Regions from separate parts of the Alteromonas sp. B31-7 genome, predicted to be linked through region 1. Evidence: predicted binding sites of a transcription regulator. Region 1 holds the regulator's gene; the other holds the start of a gene.
What was found. Region 1 encodes MetJ, which represses methionine synthesis genes. Its sites were predicted from a motif close to TAGACGTCTAGACGTCTA; they were not measured.

Region 1 (8,846 bases):
AGCGAATTCTACATCTACCCCTTCTGTCTTCATCAGCGCCTTGTACTGGGCCGTTAGCGACGCATTAGGTTCGGTAAGAATACGGGTGAAATCTCCAACCTTCAACGCAGATAACTCCACGCGAATGGGCAAGCGCCCCTGCAGTTCAGGAATAAGATCTGATGGCTTGCTCATTTGGAATGCACCAGAAGCAATAAACAAAATGTGGTCTGTTTTAACCATTCCATGCTTCGTTGAAACCGTAGAGCCTTCGACTAAAGGCAGTAAGTCACGCTGCACACCTTCGCGAGAAACATCACCCGAGGTATTGCCTTCTCGCTTACAGATTTTGTCGATTTCATCCACAAACACAATGCCGTGTTGCTCTACTGATTCAATGGCTTTTTCTTTCAAGTCTTCTTGATTCACAAGGCGAGCAGCTTCTTCTTCAATCAAAAGCTTGAACGCATCCTTAATCTTCAGCTTTTTCTTTTTGCTTTGTGAGCCAGACAGGTTTTGGAACATGCCTTGAAGCTGGTTGGTCATTTCTTCCATGCCCGGCGGCGCCATAATTTCTACGCCCACTTGAGGCAAAGCAACATCAATTTCAATTTCTTTGTCGTCGAGTTCGCCCTGACGTAGCTTCTTGCGAAACGCTTGGCGTGTGCCGCGATCTTCCACTTCCTCTTTTTTGCCCCATGCATCTTCAGGCGGGGGGATCAACACATCAAGAATGCGATCTTCCGCGGCTTCTTCGGCGCGAAACTTCACTTTTTTCATTTCGTTTTCTTTGGTCATCTTAACGGCAATATCAGCAAGATCACGAATGATGGTTTCTACTTCTTTCCCTACATAGCCTACTTCGGTGAACTTCGTGGCTTCAACCTTAATGAAAGGCGCATTCGCGAGTTTTGCTAATCGACGAGCTATCTCGGTTTTACCCACACCAGTGGGGCCAATCATCAATATGTTTTTAGGCGTCACTTCTTGACGAAGCTCTGGCTCAAGTTGCATACGACGCCAGCGGTTTCGCAGCGCGATAGAGACCGCACGTTTGGCATCTTGCTGACCGATTATATGACGGTCCAGTTCATGAACAATTTCTCTTGGTGTCATTTCAGACATGCATAAACCCTTTTCATTTGGTGTTTGTGTTACACAAACATAGGTGAAGGCGTTGGTTCGCTTTCACTTAGTAATCAAGTACATCTATCGTTTGGCTGTGATTGGTGAATACACAGATGTCGCCCGCAATGGTCAAACTTTTCTCGGCAATGTCTTTTGCACTTAGTTCAGTATTGTCTAATAGTGCGGTTGCGGCCGCTTGGGCATAGTTTCCACCAGAACCAATTGCTATCAAGTCTTGCTCCGGTTGCACTACATCACCATTACCCGTAATGATGAAAGAAGCCGTTTCGTCTGCCACGGCAAGTAGGGCTTCAAGTTTCCTTAGCATTCGGTCAGTTCGCCAATCTTTCGCTAATTCTACCGCTGCCTTGGTTAAATGCCCTTGGTGTGCTTCAAGCTTAGCCTCAAAACGCTCAAAAAGCGTAAAGGCGTCAGCTGTACCACCCGCAAAGCCCGCTAATATTTTATCGTGGTATAAGCGACGCACTTTTCGGGCGTTACCTTTCATCACTGTATTACCCAGTGACACCTGGCCATCACCAGCCATCACTACTTGATTTCCACGTCGTACAGATACAATCGTTGTCACGTTTATTCCCCGTTTCTCTGGGTGCGCCAGCCTAGAAAAGATTCAAATTGGCTAACACATATAAATCCAATAATTCATAAGTGGGGGATGGCTGGGTAATTTCAAGGGGGAAAGACACGAGGATTAAACCCAGGCTTGTGGCCGAATGCGGTCACAAGCCTTGGCAGTAAGAAGGGTTATAAATTCCAGTACCAGATTTGACAGGTCGCAATATTGACTTTGCGTAAGCTGTGTTTGGCTTTTTCAGCGTCGCGTTTTGACTCGTATGGCCCCAAGATAACGCGGAACCAATCACCGTTACTACCACTACTGTGTCGAATGAGTGCTTCAAGCCCTTGAAACGCAATTTTCGCTTTCATTTCTTCCGCCTGTGCTCGTGTTCTAAATGACGCGCATTGCATTAAATAGCGTCTGTCCGATTTTTCTTGTGCTTCCACGTCAACTTCAACTTCATACCCTGGCAAAGTACGAATATATTCCCATTCTTCTTCTGGCAGTTCAGGTAAGGCTTCTTCGGTTGGCGCAACGGGACGCGCTATTTCTGTATCAACTTCAGTGCTAGCGTTGTCTTTAATTGACCATAAGAACACGCCAAACCCTATAAGCAGCACCACCACAATAACGAGGCGTACGATAGGAAACGAGGCGACAGCACCTTGTTTAGATTGTTTAACCTGCTTGCGCTGGTTATTTTTATTGTTGGGTTTCTTCTTTTGTGGCGGTCGGCCACGAGAGACATAATCGCGTTGAGCCATGGGTGGCAGATTTCCTACTTCTTATGGTTTTATCGTTATCGTAAAAGGGTGATGCACGCAACACGGCCAGGCTAAGGGTTACGTGTGTACCTTTGCACACGAAGTTTATCGCAAACACCACTTGGGTGCTAACTGAAATCGGTAGGATCAATATCCACCGACCAACGCACTTTAGCCGCATCAGGTAGTGCCTGCATATAAGGCAGTGCCACCCGTAAGCCATGATGAAGCGGGCCGCGCTTTTCATTACTACACACTAACATAAACCGGTAACGCCCTTGTCGCTTTTCCATTAAACAAGGAAATGGGCCCGCCACACTGGGGCTGGTAGACCCTGACGGCATGAGAATGTGCTTACATTGCTGTAAAAAACGAAAGACTAACGCGCTGTCTGTGGCTTCCGCACGAATGACAATTTGACTAATATAAGGCGGCAAACCTGCTGCCTTTCTTTCCATTAATGCATGGCGAGCAAAGTGGGCATAGCCATTGTTGACCAAATCTTGCAACAACGGATGATGAGGGTTGTGGGTTTGTAACCACATTTCTCCGGGTTTACTGGCTCTTCCCGCTCGCCCCGCTAACTGGGTAACCAATTGCGCTAACTTTTCTGCGGCTCTAAAATCAGCACTGAACAAGGCCCCGTCACAATCGAGAACCACCACCAGTGTCACGTGAGGAAAATGGTGGCCTTTCGATAAAATTTGAGTGCCAACGAGTAACTGGTATTCACGATTATTAATAGCATCCAGGGTGGTGTGTAATTTGTCTTTCCCCCTTATGGTATCGCTGTCTATTCGCACTTGTTTGGCGTCGGGGAAAAGCGTTTCAAGGCCCTTTTCTACTTGCTCTGTGCCGGTGCCTGCTGTGACTAATTCAGTACTGTGACACGCTTCACAATGACGTGGAATGGCTCTGGTTGCTGCACAGTGGTGACATTGCAATCGATTTTGCGATTTATGCACCGTATAGGGTTTATCACAACGCTTACAGGTAACGGTTTCCCCGCAGTGATGGCATAACATGGCAGGCGCATAACCTCGACGATTAACAAAAACCAGAATTTGGTTTCCTGCATTAACGTGTTGGCGCATCAGTGTCAGCATGCCTTCGGTAATGCCATAATGCACAGGTTGGTCTCGGGCATCGAGTAAATGTTGTTGCGTACGTTGAGCGCCACCCGCGCGTTGGGTGAGTTGCAGGTGAGTATAACGGCCAGAAAGGGCATTATTGAGGGTTTCCAGTGCAGGTGTGGCACTTCCCAGCAGTAAGGGAATGTTTTCTTCTTTCGCCCTGACGGCGGCTAAATCTCGAGCGTGATACCGTAATCCATCTTGCTGTTTAAAAGACTCATCATGCTCTTCGTCGACAATAATCATGCCCAAGGCTTTAAACGGTGTAAAAATAGCTGAGCGGGTGCCAATAATAATACCTAGCTCACCGGCTTTCGCCCGCTGCCAAACTAACAACCTTGCCGAATCTGTGAGTTGAGAATGAAGTACCCCCACGGCAATGGAAAAACGTTTTTCAAAACGCGCCACCGTTTGTGGTGTCAGCCCAATTTCGGGCACCAAAATAAGCACTTGCTGCTTTGCGGCCAATAAGGGCGCAATAGCCTGTAAATACACTTCGGTTTTGCCACTGCCTGTGACACCTTCCAGTAAGCTGATCACAAAACGATGGTGTTGTTGGTTTAGTGCAGCAATAGCTACCGCTTGTTCCTTGTCAGGTACCGGTGTCGCACTTACCTTTAAATGAGACACATAATCAAAGGGTGTAAACGAAGGCATTACCTCTTTCATTTCCACCAACCCTTTTTCGATTAGGGCTTTTACCCCAGTGGGCGAAAACGCTTTTCTCGCTTCTGTGGCTATCATGGGTGATTTTTTCAGCGCGTCTAAACAGGCAAGTTGTTTTGGTGCCCGCTGCAACTTCGCCTGTTCACACATGTACCCGTCTTCTGTTGCAAAGAGGTAAGCCTGTTTGGATGGCTGCGCCGATTCGCCTTTGCGCAGCAACACGGGCAGCATGGCATGCAGCACTTCGCCCGGGGCATGATGATAATATTGCCAAAGCCACTGCGCCATTTTCATCAGTACACCATCAATCACCGGCGTGTCGTCTATGACCTTCTCGATGGGCTTAATTTTGTTAATATTCTCTACGTCGGCCTCGTTTTGCTGTGCTACCACTACGCCAATTAACGACCGCGGCCCAAAGGGAACAGCCACTCGAACACCACTAGGCAATGCAACCGCGTGTTGATAGGTGAACAATTGGCGAATGGGCACAGGTACCGCGACCTGAATAAATACCATGAAGATTAAGCCTTACTAATGTGAATACAGAGAAGTAACCCTGTGTATGATCTGGTATTTCTGGAGAATGTCAAACGTACTAGCTTGTCATGTCGCATGTTAGCTTCTGTTGCTATCCATAGGCTAATTGCCTACTGAATAAACAAAAATAGCTTGATTGCGCAGCCCTCTTCCTTTAATATGCGCCGCTCTTTTTACGGCTGCCTGCACTTATGCGGTCGGTCATTTGAATATTAAGTTACGTATGGTGTGCAACTTCGGGTTGTATAGCGATACGGCCTTTTACGTGAGGTAATCCCATGAAACAAGGTATCCACCCAGAATACACTGAAATTAAAGCGTCTTGCTCTTGTGGTAACGTGATGAACATCCGTTCTACACTTGGTAAAGACATCAACCTAGACGTTTGTTCTTCTTGCCACCCTTTCTACACTGGTAAGCAGCGTAACGTTGACACAGGTGGTCGTGTTGATCGCTTTAAGAAGCGTTTTGGTGCATTGGGCAAAAAGTAAGCCTGATACCCTTTTCGCAAAAAAGCGCCTTTATGGCGCTTTTTTTATACATTAAATATACTATTTAAAAAAGACGTGCGATTAATGCATACTCCCTTTTTGTAAATGCTTTGCCCAATTGCCGCCACTTCGTTCATTGCACGCTTGTTCACTTTCAAATCGAAAACTTTTGGCTTCCCCTTTTACGGCTTCGCAGGCGAATTCCGCAGCTTCTACAAATGCGCTGTACCAACCATTGGAAAGTGCCCTTGCTTTATGTGCCTCGGTTTCAAACACCGCAACAATCTCAGGTCGACGCCAATGCCCTATATGGGTTAACCACACAAACCCTTCCTGCTTTTGCTTTGCCCATTCACACACATCGGTTAACTGTTCTACCAATCGTTCTTCAGACATCACTTTCTCCTTAACACCGCCAGCACATAAATACTGTTTTACAGAAAAATAGAAAAAACGTATAACTTACAAAAACATCATAAATAATGTGAATAACTACTATTCGACAAGGTGACTGGTCTTAGGCGTCGTCCTCCCCTACATTGAGTTATGTAAAAAGCTGATCAGATATGTACCACTTAATGGCGTGTGATACAGTTGCCGCGTGAGAATACGTCAGCAAATTTGCATGCTATCTGGTTCTCATTTAGGCAATTTTTTTTGTTTCTAACAAATATAAACCATAGCAAAAACTGGGCAATGACAAAGATAAAAATAACCCCCTTTATCGCTATCTGGTAAACACGTTGCAATAACCCTACATCTAAGGATACGTTTACTCATGTCAGATTTTAGACAACGCGCACTCGATTATCACGCAAAGCCTACACCAGGAAAAATTCGTGTCGAGCTTTCGAAGCCGGCGGATGGCGTAGATGACTTAGCTCTTGCCTACAGCCCTGGCGTAGCCGAGCCGGTGAGAGAAATTGCCGAAGACCCCGACAACGCTTATAAATACACAGCTAAAGGCAATATGGTGGCGGTCATCAGTAACGGTACTGCCATTTTAGGATTGGGCAACTTAGGCCCTCTGGCGTCAAAACCCGTGATGGAAGGTAAGGCGCTCCTGTTCAAACGCTTTGCAGGCTTAGATGCTATCGACATTGAAGTAAAACACCGCACCACTGAAGAGTTCATCAACACGGTGGCCAATATTGCAGATACCTTTGGTGGCATTAATTTAGAAGACATTAAAGCACCTGAGTGCTTTGAGATTGAGCAAGAATTGATAAAGCGCTGTAAAATTCCGGTGTTTCACGACGACCAGCACGGCACGGCTATTGTAACGGCTGCGGGAATGTTAAATGCGCTGGAAATTCAGGGCAAAAATATCGAAAGTGCCAAAATAGTCTGTATGGGTGCAGGGGCTGCAGCCGTTGCTTGTATGGAATTACTGATTAAATGTGGGGCGCAGCGTGAGCGCATTTATATGCTCGATCGCAAAGGTGTTATTCATACTCGCCGGGAAGATTTAACCGAACACAAAAAGCTGTTTGCCAACAATACGGATAAACGCACGTTAGAAGACGTAATGGCAGGCGCAGATATCTTTGTTGGGGTATCCGGCCCTGACGTACTTCCACCAGAAGCATTGGCACTGATGGCGGAAAACCCCGTGGTGTTTGCGTGCTCTAACCCTGACCCTGAAATTAAGCCAGAACTCGCCCATGAAGTTAGGCAAGATCTTATTATGGCAACGGGACGCTCTGATTACCCTAATCAAGTGAATAACGTGTTGTGTTTTCCCTTTATTTTTCGCGGTGCATTAGATGTACGTGCGAGCGCGATAAACGACGAAATGAAAGTTGCTGCGGTAGAAGCGTTGCGCAGTATTACAAAAGAGCCGGTTCCTGAAGAAGTGCTTAAAGCCAGCAATAGTGAAAGTTTGGCGTTCGGAAAAGAGTACATTATTCCTAAACCTATGGATCCACGCTTATGTGAACGTATCGCCGGCGCTGTCGCCCAAGCGGCGATTGATTCTGGTGTGGCCAGAATACCGGGTACCTCTACGGACTAACATGCTGTCGAGTTAATCACTAATCCCAACCCATCTAACCCATACGGTTAGATGGGGCCCTCTACTAGGCTTATTAACGGCTAAGATTCTTTTTCATTTTCTACACTGGGGTCTATCCCCATTTCTTCCATAATACGGCGCGCCTCTGCCGGAATACGATTCGGGTTGTCTTTTTTCAAGTCGTCATCATTGGGCAATGGCTGACCTGTAAATGCGTGTAGAAAAGCTTCACACAACAATTCTGAATTAGTCGCATGTCGAAGGTTATTAATTTGGCGACGTGTGCGTTCATCCGTTAGCGCTTTAAGCACATTAATTGGAATAGACACAGTGACTTTCTTTACTTGTTCACTTTTTTTGCCATGCTCTGCGTAGGGGTGAATATAGTTACCGTTCCACTCTGCCATTATACTAACTCAGTCCACTTTTATTTTATGTTATGAACCGAAATTCTAAACAAGTTCACGAAAAGGTCAATTGAGCAGTGTAAACCTCTTGACGTCTAGACATATATTCATTAGTTTAGACGTCTAAACGTCTATCAGAGAGTAATAAGTCATGGTTTCTTACGCACAAGGTGTGGATGCACTAAATCAGTCCCTTTCGGAACTGCGCGATATTGATGTGTCATTCGAGTTTTTTCCGCCAAAATCTGAAAAGATGGAGCAAACCTTGTGGAAGTCAGTAGAACGCTTGGCGCCACTAAAACCAAGTTATATGTCGGTAACTTACGGTGCGAACAGCGGTGAACGTGATCGTACCCACGACGTAGTAAAGCGCATTCAACAACAAACTGGCGTTGCCGCCGTACCTCATCTCACGTGTGTGGATGCCAGTCGCGATGAACTTAAGCAAATTGCAAAAGACTATTGGGATTCCGGTATTCGCCGAATTGTGGCGTTACGTGGCGATCTTCCTCCTGGTGTTCAAAAAACTGAAATGTACGCTTCTGATTTAGTGGCCTTGCTTAAAGACGTGGCCGACTTTGATATTTCCGTGGCTGCTTATCCTGAAAAACACCCTGAAGCCCCTAACGCCCAGTTTGACTTACTCAACCTCAAGCGCAAAGCAGAAGCCGGTGCCAGCGAAGCCATTACGCAGTTTTTCTTCGATACCAGTGTATTTTTACGCTTCAGAGATCGCGCCGCTGCAGCCGGAATAGATTTAGACCTCGTGCCGGGCATCCTACCCGTAACCAACTATCAAACTTTGGTGAAATTTGCGGGCTTTACCAATGTTCACGTGCCAGGCTTTTTACACAAAATGTTCGATGGTCTTGATGATGATGACCAAGCCACACGTAACCTAATTGGCGCAAACATCGCCATGGATCAGGTTAAGGTATTAGCCAAAGAAGGCGTGAAACACTTCCATTTTTACACCCTTAACAGAAGTGAATTAAGCTACGCCATTTGTCATATGTTGGGTGTACGCGGCAACGGGACAAAATAGATTTAAACGTTTTATACATGAAACCCTTTGCTAGTCATGGGGCACGCGTTATACCATTTACCTTGTTTTATGACGAAACACATATTTATGATGCAAGGT
Region 2 (8,846 bases), 690 kb from region 1:
CTGAACTTTTCGGTTCACGGGCGAACGATGAACAGCGGCATTCTGGGAGACGCCCTCTTTCGACGGAAGAAGAAATGGCAATTATAAATTTTGGCTCTATTAATATCGATCATGTTTATCAGGTAGATCATTTTGTTCAACCTGGTGAAACCTTGGCTTCTACCCACTACCAACAGCTTTTAGGTGGTAAAGGCGCCAATCAATCTATTGCCCTTGCACAAGCTGGTGCTGATGTATGCCATGTTGGCAGCATTCACGAAAATGACGCGGCATTTAAACAAGCGCTAATTAAAAAAGGCGTTGATTGTCGTGGCGTTAAGTGTTCTGAAACCCCATCTGGCCATGCCATTATTCAAGTTACGCCAAGTGGCGAAAACGCGATAGTGTTGTTTGGCGGTGCTAATCAAACCATTACCGCAAAAACTGTCATGCAGGCGCTTGATGGCACTAAGCCGTCCGACTGGGTTTTAACACAAAATGAAACCAGCAGTATTGACCAAGTATTGCGTCAGGCCAAAGAAAAGCAGTTAAAAGTTGCCTTTAACCCTGCCCCTATGAGCGAATCAGTAAAATCGCTTCCACTTGAATGTATCGATTTACTTATTGTGAACGAAACGGAAGCGGCCGCCCTTACTGAAAAAGATTCACTCGATGATATTGTAGCGGTGTTTAAAGAGCAGTGGTCAGAGTGCGAAGTTATCATTACACTAGGCAAAGCCGGTGTCATGATGCTAAAAAATAACGACTGCATTAAAGTCGACGCATTTTTAGTAGACGCAGTTGATACCACGGCAGCGGGCGACACCTTTATCGGTTATTTCTTGTCGGCTTACAGCAATCACACTGACGCAAAGCGCGCGCTTATTCGTGGCTGCGCGGCATCAGCTATTGCCGTAACGAGAGAAGGCGCAGCTCAAAGTATTCCCACTCAAAAAGAAGTGGATCGTTTTTTAGCAAAACACAGCTAATTGCAGAACGCACAGAGTATTTTTAATGGCACATAAAATCATTTTAGACACGGATCCTGGCATTGATGATGCCATGGCTATCTTTTTCGCGTTTCAATCACCCGATATCGACGTACTGGGTTTAACTACGGTTTATGGTAACGTGCCTGTGACGATGGCAGCCCAAAACGCGCTAACCCTTTGTGAGTTTGCAGGTAAAGATATTCCTGTAACAAAAGGCGTTGGCATGCCTTGGGTAGGTCCAGAATCTACTTATGCGCACTTCGTACATGGTGATTACGGTTTCGGTCATATGAAACCTGAAGCCCCTAAGGGCGAGCTTGACCCTCGTAGTGCAGCACAGTTTATTGTAGATACCGCACGCAAGTACCCAGGCGAAGTCACTATCGTGGCTATTGGCCCTTTAGGTAATCTAGCGCTAGCACTTCGCTTAGAGCCTGACTTACCTAAATTAGTGAAAGGTGTAAGCATTATGGGTGGCGCAGCATTTGTTCGCGGTAATGTCACGCCGGTGGCTGAAGCCAACATTTGGAATGATGCCCACGCTGCAGAAATTGTGTTTGGTGCCGATTGGAACTTAACCATGTTTGGTTTAGACGTCACCAATGATGTGCCATTTAAGCCATCATTCGTTGACGTTCTTGCTGAGAAAAACCCTAAACTAGGTGGTTTTGTTCAGGAAAGCGCGCAGTTCTATATGGATTTCTATTCTCAGAACCGCGAAGATCGTGTGTGTTTCTTCCACGATGCCTTCCCTATCGCTCACTTACGTCACCCAGAGCTCTTTGAGTTAACTGAAGGTCACGTCCGTGTAGGTACAGGCCCTCTTGACCGCGGTCAAACCGTGGTTGCGCCTTTAGGTACTACGCCAAGTCCGCTGTGGACTGAAGCAAATACCATTAAGGTTGCCACCAAAGTTGACCACGCTAAGTTGGAACAATTGTTTGTTGATACTTACGCGTTGTAGTGCATGAAAAAAGGTGGCAATAGGCCACCTTTTTTATTCATTTAATTCCCATTGTCGAATGGCCTTTTATGCAGCGCTCTGAATTACGAAAGCAACTAAGGCTAGCGCGTCAGCAGCTAACACGCGCTCAGCAAGACAAGGCCGCAGAAGCTGTGCTTCAGCGCTTGTGTGACCTTCCACTATTATCTCACGCTACCTACGCAGCCTGTTATTTACCCAACGATGGGGAAGTTTCGCTTACCCCGTTTATTAAGCATTGTTGGCAGAGCAAAGCCACCTCTCACCCTATGCGATGCAACACCACCTTGCCTGTGCTTCATCCAGTGTGTAAGGGCCATCTGTTGTTTCTTGGCTATGATGCGCAAACTCACATGGTGAAAAACACCTTTGCCATTCCCGAGCCTGAACTGGCGTGCCAAAATATTGTTCCTATGCGACACCATAGCGTTATTTTTATGCCGCTGGTGGGCTTTGACAGTCAAGGTAACCGACTGGGCATGGGCGGCGGCTTTTACGATAGAACCCTTGCCTCGGTGCGCGAAGCACACTCCCGTCCAGCCCTTGTAGGTATTGCCCACGACTGTCAACACGTTGATAGGTTACCTGTACAATCTTGGGATGTTCCCCTTGATGCAATTGTTACTCCTACGCAAACCATTACCTTCAATCAGAAATAAAACCTGCAATTGCTAAATTGAGCCATAGGTGAAAAGGTGGCTTTTTGTTAGACTCTAACAAAACCCACTGGAGAGTAACGATGGATCAAAACGCAAAAAAACTGGCCGTAGCTAAAGCCGCTATTGAATACGTTGAAAACGACAGCATTGTGGGCGTAGGTACAGGTTCTACCGTGAACTTTTTTATCGACGAGCTTGGTAAAATTAAGCATAAAATTGAAGGTGCCGTGTCTAGCTCTGAAGCATCTACTGAAAGGCTGAAGGCACTTGGCATTGAGGTATTTGAACTCAATGAAATCAGCCAGCTTTCAGTATACATCGACGGTGCGGACGAAGTGACCGAGCACAAACATATGATTAAAGGCGGTGGCGCAGCGCTGACGCGCGAAAAAATAGTCGCCGGCGCAGCAACTACCTTTGTTTGCATTGTCGATGAGAGCAAACGGGTACCCGTGTTAGGCAAATTTCCACTACCGGTGGAAGTTATCCCGATGGCACGCTCATTTGTAGCCAGAGAGTTAGTTAAGCTGGGCGGAGACCCTGAGTACCGCCAAGGCGTAGTCACTGACAACGGGAATGTCATACTTGACGTGCACAACTTAGAAATACTGAATCCTCGTGAGTTAGAACAAGCCATTAATAACATTCCAGGCGTTGTTACAAACGGTATATTTGCCTTACGGGGCGCAGACATTGTACTTTCTGCCACCAACACTGGGGTAGATACCTTTAAGTAAAATTCTGCTTTTAAGTTAGCCCATTTTCTGTTAACTTCCGTTTAGACGTCTAGATGGCCTTTTGAGAGCTAAAGGTGGAGTGTGCATCGGTAGATGGAATGCCCACCTTTCGCTCTGTAAATACTAATTTTTTAAGAGATAGCGAATCCATGAGCAAAGTTTCACTAGAGAAGGATAAGATCCGAATATTGTTGTTAGAGGGAGTTCACAAAAGTGCGCTGGAAACCCTAGAGAATAACGGTTATACGAATATTGAGTATCTCAAAACCTCTCTGCCCGAAGACGAGCTAATTGAGAAAATTAAAGATGCTCACTTTGTTGGAATTCGATCTCGTACACAAATTACTGAAAAAGTGGTGGATGCAGCGAAGAAATTGGTTGCCGTTGGCTGCTTCTGTATTGGTACAAACCAAGTAGACCTAGAAGCCACGCAACGTCGTGGTATCCCTGTCTTTAACGCCCCTTTTTCTAACACGCGTTCTGTCGCCGAATTAGTGCTGGGACAAATCATTCTGCTACTTCGCCAAGTGCCAAGCAAAAACGCGAAAGCACACCGTGGTGAGTGGGAAAAAACTGCCGATGGTTCATACGAAGCCCGTGGTAAAACCCTGGGGATTATTGGTTACGGTCATATCGGTACGCAGCTTAGCATTCTGGCAGAGCACCTTGGTATGCGCGTGCAGTTTTTTGATATTGAAGACAAGCTAGTATTAGGTAACTCTACGCAAGTTAAGTCGCTAGAAAAGCTGTTAAACACCGCTGATGTTATTTCTTTGCATGTACCTGAAACCCCGCAGACACAGAATATGTTTGGCGCTAAAGAATTTGCACAAATGAAGAAAGGTAGCATATTCATTAATGCTTCTCGCGGAACAGTGGTAGACATAGACGCGCTGGCAGACGCGCTTGAAAGCGGCCAATTAAACGGCGCCGCCATTGACGTATTCCCTGTTGAGCCAAAATCGAATAAAGAAGAGTTTCAATCTCCTCTACGTAAATTCGATAACTGTATTCTTACTCCTCATGTGGGCGGAAGCACCCAAGAAGCGCAAGAAAACATTGGTATTGAAGTGGCCGGAAAACTGGCGAAGTACAGCGATAATGGCTCTACCCTGTCTGCGGTGAACTTCCCTGAGGTATCATTACCTGAGCATATCTCACGTTCTCGCTTGCTGCACATTCACAGAAACCAGCCAGGTATACTTACTCAAATTAACCAAGCGTTTGCGGAAAAAGGCATTAACATTGAAGCCCAGTATCTACAAACGACTGCAGAAATTGGTTATGTGGTGGTTGATGTTCAACAAGACCGAGCTTACGACGCCTTAGCCCAGCTGCAGCAAATTGACGGCACAATTAAAACCCGCATTTTGCACTAAGCAAAAAGCCGACTAATTAGGCATAAAAAAACGCTGCAATGTGCAGCGTTTTTTTTGCTTTTTGCCTGCGCTTAGGTGTTAGAACCTAGCTTTATCTCGCAGGGTTTAAAAGAAGTTATACACTAAGCTAACCGCTGTTTCAGTATCTAGCTTTTCTACATCGTCTTCTACGTCGGTGTTGTGATCAAGTTTGAACGACAAACGCATAGACAAGTTGCCACTAATGGTGGCGGTAAGTGCTGATTCAGCACGCGACTTGGTGTTTTCAGACCCTACTTCTGTACTTACCGTTTGGGTAAATTTAGCTGTGTCTGAAATTTTCCACGTATAAGCACTTGATGCACGAACAATGGCACTGCTTTGGTCTTCACCGTCTTGTGTTTCAGCCCATGAATAACCAGGACCAATTGAGTACTCAAGCGTGTGGCGCTGGTTTTCTAGCACCTTTTGGTTCCAACCCGCTGCGAGGGTTGCTTGGTAATCAAAGTTACTTAAACGGTCGTCTTCGTATGAAGCAAATCCGAACAAACGGTTATCAGGGTTTTCTAGCTTGTAATTGCCCTGTGCAGAACCGTAGAACTTTTGTGCTGATGTGTACTCTTCTTCTGTACCATCGTCATTATCTACCGTTTCTTCTTTATACAAACCTTCGATTGCGTAATCGTTGCTCCATTTCTCAAGCTCTTGGTGAGCAGTAATGCCTGCACTGATTGAGGTAGTCTTGGTGTTACCTGTTGTAGAGATAAAGCCGAGCTCACCGTCCATTGTGAAAGGCTTTATTTCGTCTTGCGCAAAGGCTGCTGAAGAAGCTGATAAGGCGATAAGTGTTGCAAGAAGCTGTTTATTCATTGGCAATCCTAGTGGTTTACTATCCTTTACCGTAGCAGGCCAGTGAACTGTTACACACGGGCTGTACGGCGCAAATTTACTGCGGGCAATAGTACCTACCTCACATTCTCAGTCAATGAAGGTTAGCCTAAAAAATCGCCAAAAAACGCAATATTTACACTAAAAGATAAGATAAATCGGGCTGTTTTAAAAAAACTGGTATACCAACGCCACCGATGTCTCGGTGCTTAACGGGTCAATATCTTCTGCCGTGTCACTTTCGTGACTTAAAATAAACGACAATTTCATCGCAAGTGAGCCAAAGACATTGGCCGACAACGACGTTTCAGAGCGAGATTTGGTATTTTCAGCGCCCGCTTCTGTGCTTAAAAACTGACGAAGCTTGGCCCCTGAATTCCAATGATATTTATATTCGGCGGAGGCGCGAACAATCACCCCGTCGTTCACCGAGTCGGTGGTTTCTTCTTCAGGTTCAACAAATGCGTAGCCAGGCCCAATGCTGTACCTGAACTCACTTTCTTCGTCACGCCATAAGCGTTGCGACCAACCCGCCGCCAATGAGGCTCGTTGATCGTAACCATTGAAGTCATCATCTTCATAGTCGCCGTACATGAAAAGGCGACGGCCGGGTATGTTGAGTTTGTAATCGAACTGAGCACTGCCATAAAGACGCTTTGCGGTCACTTCTCTTTCGCCTGAATCAACGGTACTTTCTTTGTACAGCATTTCGGCAAAATATAAGCTGCTCCAGTTTTCCGTTTCGTGATCGGCATTGACGCCCGCTTTAACGCTGGCAGCAGAAGTATTTCCCGTATTCACCAATACCCCAAGCTCTCCATCTAACGAAAAGCGGGGAATTTCATCATCGGTATCTGGCGTAAAATCGGCATGATATAGCGTTTGAATGAGGTCTCTATCGGTGGCCAAGGCACCAAAAGAAACACTCATCAGCGTGAAAAACAACCAGCCACGGGAAAACGTATTAAGCATAATTTAAATTAGGTTTAGTCTATTTAATTGGTTTTGTTTACTGAGCGGGGTCAATAAACACCTTATTATGCCCTTCCGTGGGAGGCGCTACATTCGCTGCACGCAGCTTTTAGCTAAGTTTGTACCTTATTGCTTAGTGTATCAACATTGCAACTTTTGTGGTTTCAATATCCGCAAAAGTGATCGCATTTGAAATAGCATCCATATCGGCACTTACACTATTGGCTATTTCTTTAGAGAAAAGTTCAATTTCACCGTAACATTCTTTATTGTGCTGCATGGCGGTAATGCGTGAGGCCAATGCTAAAATGCCGATGTCAGTGTCTGCATCCTGTTTGGTAGGGTCGTTTGCGTTCATTACAGGGTAGTAAAGCACAAGCGGCAACTTCCAATTTTCCAATATAGTACCGCTACATTCTGAAAAGGTAAATCCGAAGTGTCTGATTTGCCTTACATAGGGCAGTTCACAAACCTTATCATCTTGGTAAATCTTATAAAGATCTGAAGAATGTTTAGCTACAACTAATTCACTCAAGTTCTGCAAAATCCCCATGACAAAGAATCGTTCGCTGCCGCGAATGCCAAGGTGACGTGCAAGGCATTTAGCCACCATGCCGCAATATACAGCTTGATACCAATGCTTATCTAAATCGATATGAGGGGTATTGAAAGACTTGAATGCAGAGTTAGCAGTTTCTGCAACCACCAGATTGTACAACGCTTCGCCACCAATCACGCTTATGGCTTTAGAAATTGACTCTACCTGCGAGGGAAAACGGAACAAGGCACTGTTGGCAAGCCTTAACACTTTGGCAGTTAAGGATGGATCTACACTGATCAGCGCACCTAAATCCTCCGCGCTAGAACGCGGGTCGTCTAATACGGCTCTAATACGAATACAAACCTCAGGCAAAGCAAAGGATTTAGCTGCCAAGGCCACGTACTTATTTAACGTCATGAATAGACCTACTTAATTTCTAATAATCAACTACAGAGGCTACCGTGAGTACCCGGCTTATCTGCTATTAGGTTGAGCCTGTATCGTCGGATCCGTCGAACATACCTAGCTGCTCACCCACTCCACTGGCGTTTTGCTGCTCTTTGTCTTTACGGCGCGCCCGCGCGTAGGCCGCCGCTTTTCGTTTATGGCACGCAGAGATAATTTTCCTACGGGTACCATCGTCAATTTTTAGCCAATACAAGCGTTCTTCACGACTACGAAAACAGCCTTTACAAAATCCTCGGGGGCCTGATTCACACACACCAATGCACGGGCTAGGGATAGCAAAAAACTCGAGTTGTTGCCCTTGATTTGAATGATCCGTCATCGTTCATTAGTGCCGTAATGAATGTGCTTAGGGACAATTAAACCCCAGGTCACGTATTTGTGCCAGTAGACATTAGCCGCAGCTGTACTCTATATGGTGGATTTACCGGTAAATATCAACTCTGTATCTATACACGGGTATAAACCATTGGTGTGTCATGACCATTTCCCACGTAGGCGCTGGCGCATTGTAGGTGGCAAAAACATAGGCCAAACAAAAAAAGGCCACTCTATTGAGTGGCCTAAAAATGCCCCTTAAGAGGGCAACGCTTGGGTAGACGGGAGAGTTAACCTTTGCGTTTTAGCAAGTAGTAGAAGACCGGTGTAAGAATTAAGCCAAAGAAGGTCACACCTATCATGCCGGAGAATACGGCAACCCCCATGGCTTGACGCATTTCCGCCCCCGCTCCGGTTGAGAGAACCATTGGCAATACCCCCATAATAAAGGCAATAGAGGTCATCAAAATAGGGCGTAAACGCAAGCGACTGGCTTCTTTAATCGCCGACAGAGCATCCATACCACTGTCTTGTAGCTCTTTGGCAAATTCCACAATAAGAATGGCGTTTTTGGTGGCAAGCCCAACCAATACAATCAGCCCTATTTGGGTAAAGATATTGTTATCGCCGCCATAAATTTGCACACCAATAAGGGCACTTAACAGGGTCATAGGTACAATAAGAATAATAGCCAATGGCAAGCGTAGGCTTTCATACTGCGCCGCTAACACCAAGAACACCAACAGCACCACCAACGGGAAAACAAAGGCTGAGGCATTACCCGCCAGTATTTGCTGGTAGGTTAGTTCGGTCCATTCGTAGGTCATACCCAGTGGTAGGGTTTCTGCCAAAATTTCTTCAATGGCCGCTTTGGCTTGGTCAGAGGAATAGCCCGCTGCTGGCGCGCCATTCACTTCCGCCGTCACATACCCGTTGTAGTGCATAACACGGTCTG

Region 2: serA (phosphoglycerate dehydrogenase) is a predicted target of MetJ. The motif match lies at 3,384-3,401, and genes of this name have one in related genera.

The regions. Positions count from the first base shown of each region.
Region 1 is NZ_CP065233.1:516,023-524,868, reverse strand. Features, by position in the region: gene hslU (HslU--HslV peptidase ATPase subunit) at 1-1,104, opposite strand, end outside; gene hslV (ATP-dependent protease subunit HslV) at 1,172-1,696, opposite strand; gene IUA53_RS02275 (SPOR domain-containing protein) at 1,873-2,451, opposite strand; gene priA (primosomal protein N') at 2,580-4,769, opposite strand; gene rpmE (50S ribosomal protein L31) at 5,069-5,281, shown strand; gene IUA53_RS02260 (hypothetical protein) at 5,363-5,677, opposite strand; gene IUA53_RS02255 (malic enzyme-like NAD(P)-binding protein) at 6,060-7,295, shown strand; gene metJ (met regulon transcriptional regulator MetJ) at 7,376-7,702, opposite strand; gene metF (methylenetetrahydrofolate reductase) at 7,854-8,747, shown strand.
Region 2 is NZ_CP065233.1:1,204,965-1,213,810, reverse strand. Features, by position in the region: RNA gene ssrS (6S RNA) at 1-53, shown strand, start outside; gene IUA53_RS05065 (ribokinase) at 75-968, shown strand; gene IUA53_RS05060 (nucleoside hydrolase) at 994-1,935, shown strand; gene IUA53_RS05055 (5-formyltetrahydrofolate cyclo-ligase) at 2,004-2,612, shown strand; gene rpiA (ribose-5-phosphate isomerase RpiA) at 2,693-3,349, shown strand; gene serA (phosphoglycerate dehydrogenase) at 3,499-4,728, shown strand; gene IUA53_RS05040 (DUF481 domain-containing protein) at 4,834-5,577, opposite strand; gene IUA53_RS05035 (DUF481 domain-containing protein) at 5,764-6,567, opposite strand; gene IUA53_RS05030 (HDOD domain-containing protein) at 6,701-7,525, opposite strand; gene IUA53_RS05025 (DUF1289 domain-containing protein) at 7,593-7,895, opposite strand; gene IUA53_RS05020 (efflux RND transporter permease subunit) at 8,182-8,846, opposite strand, start outside.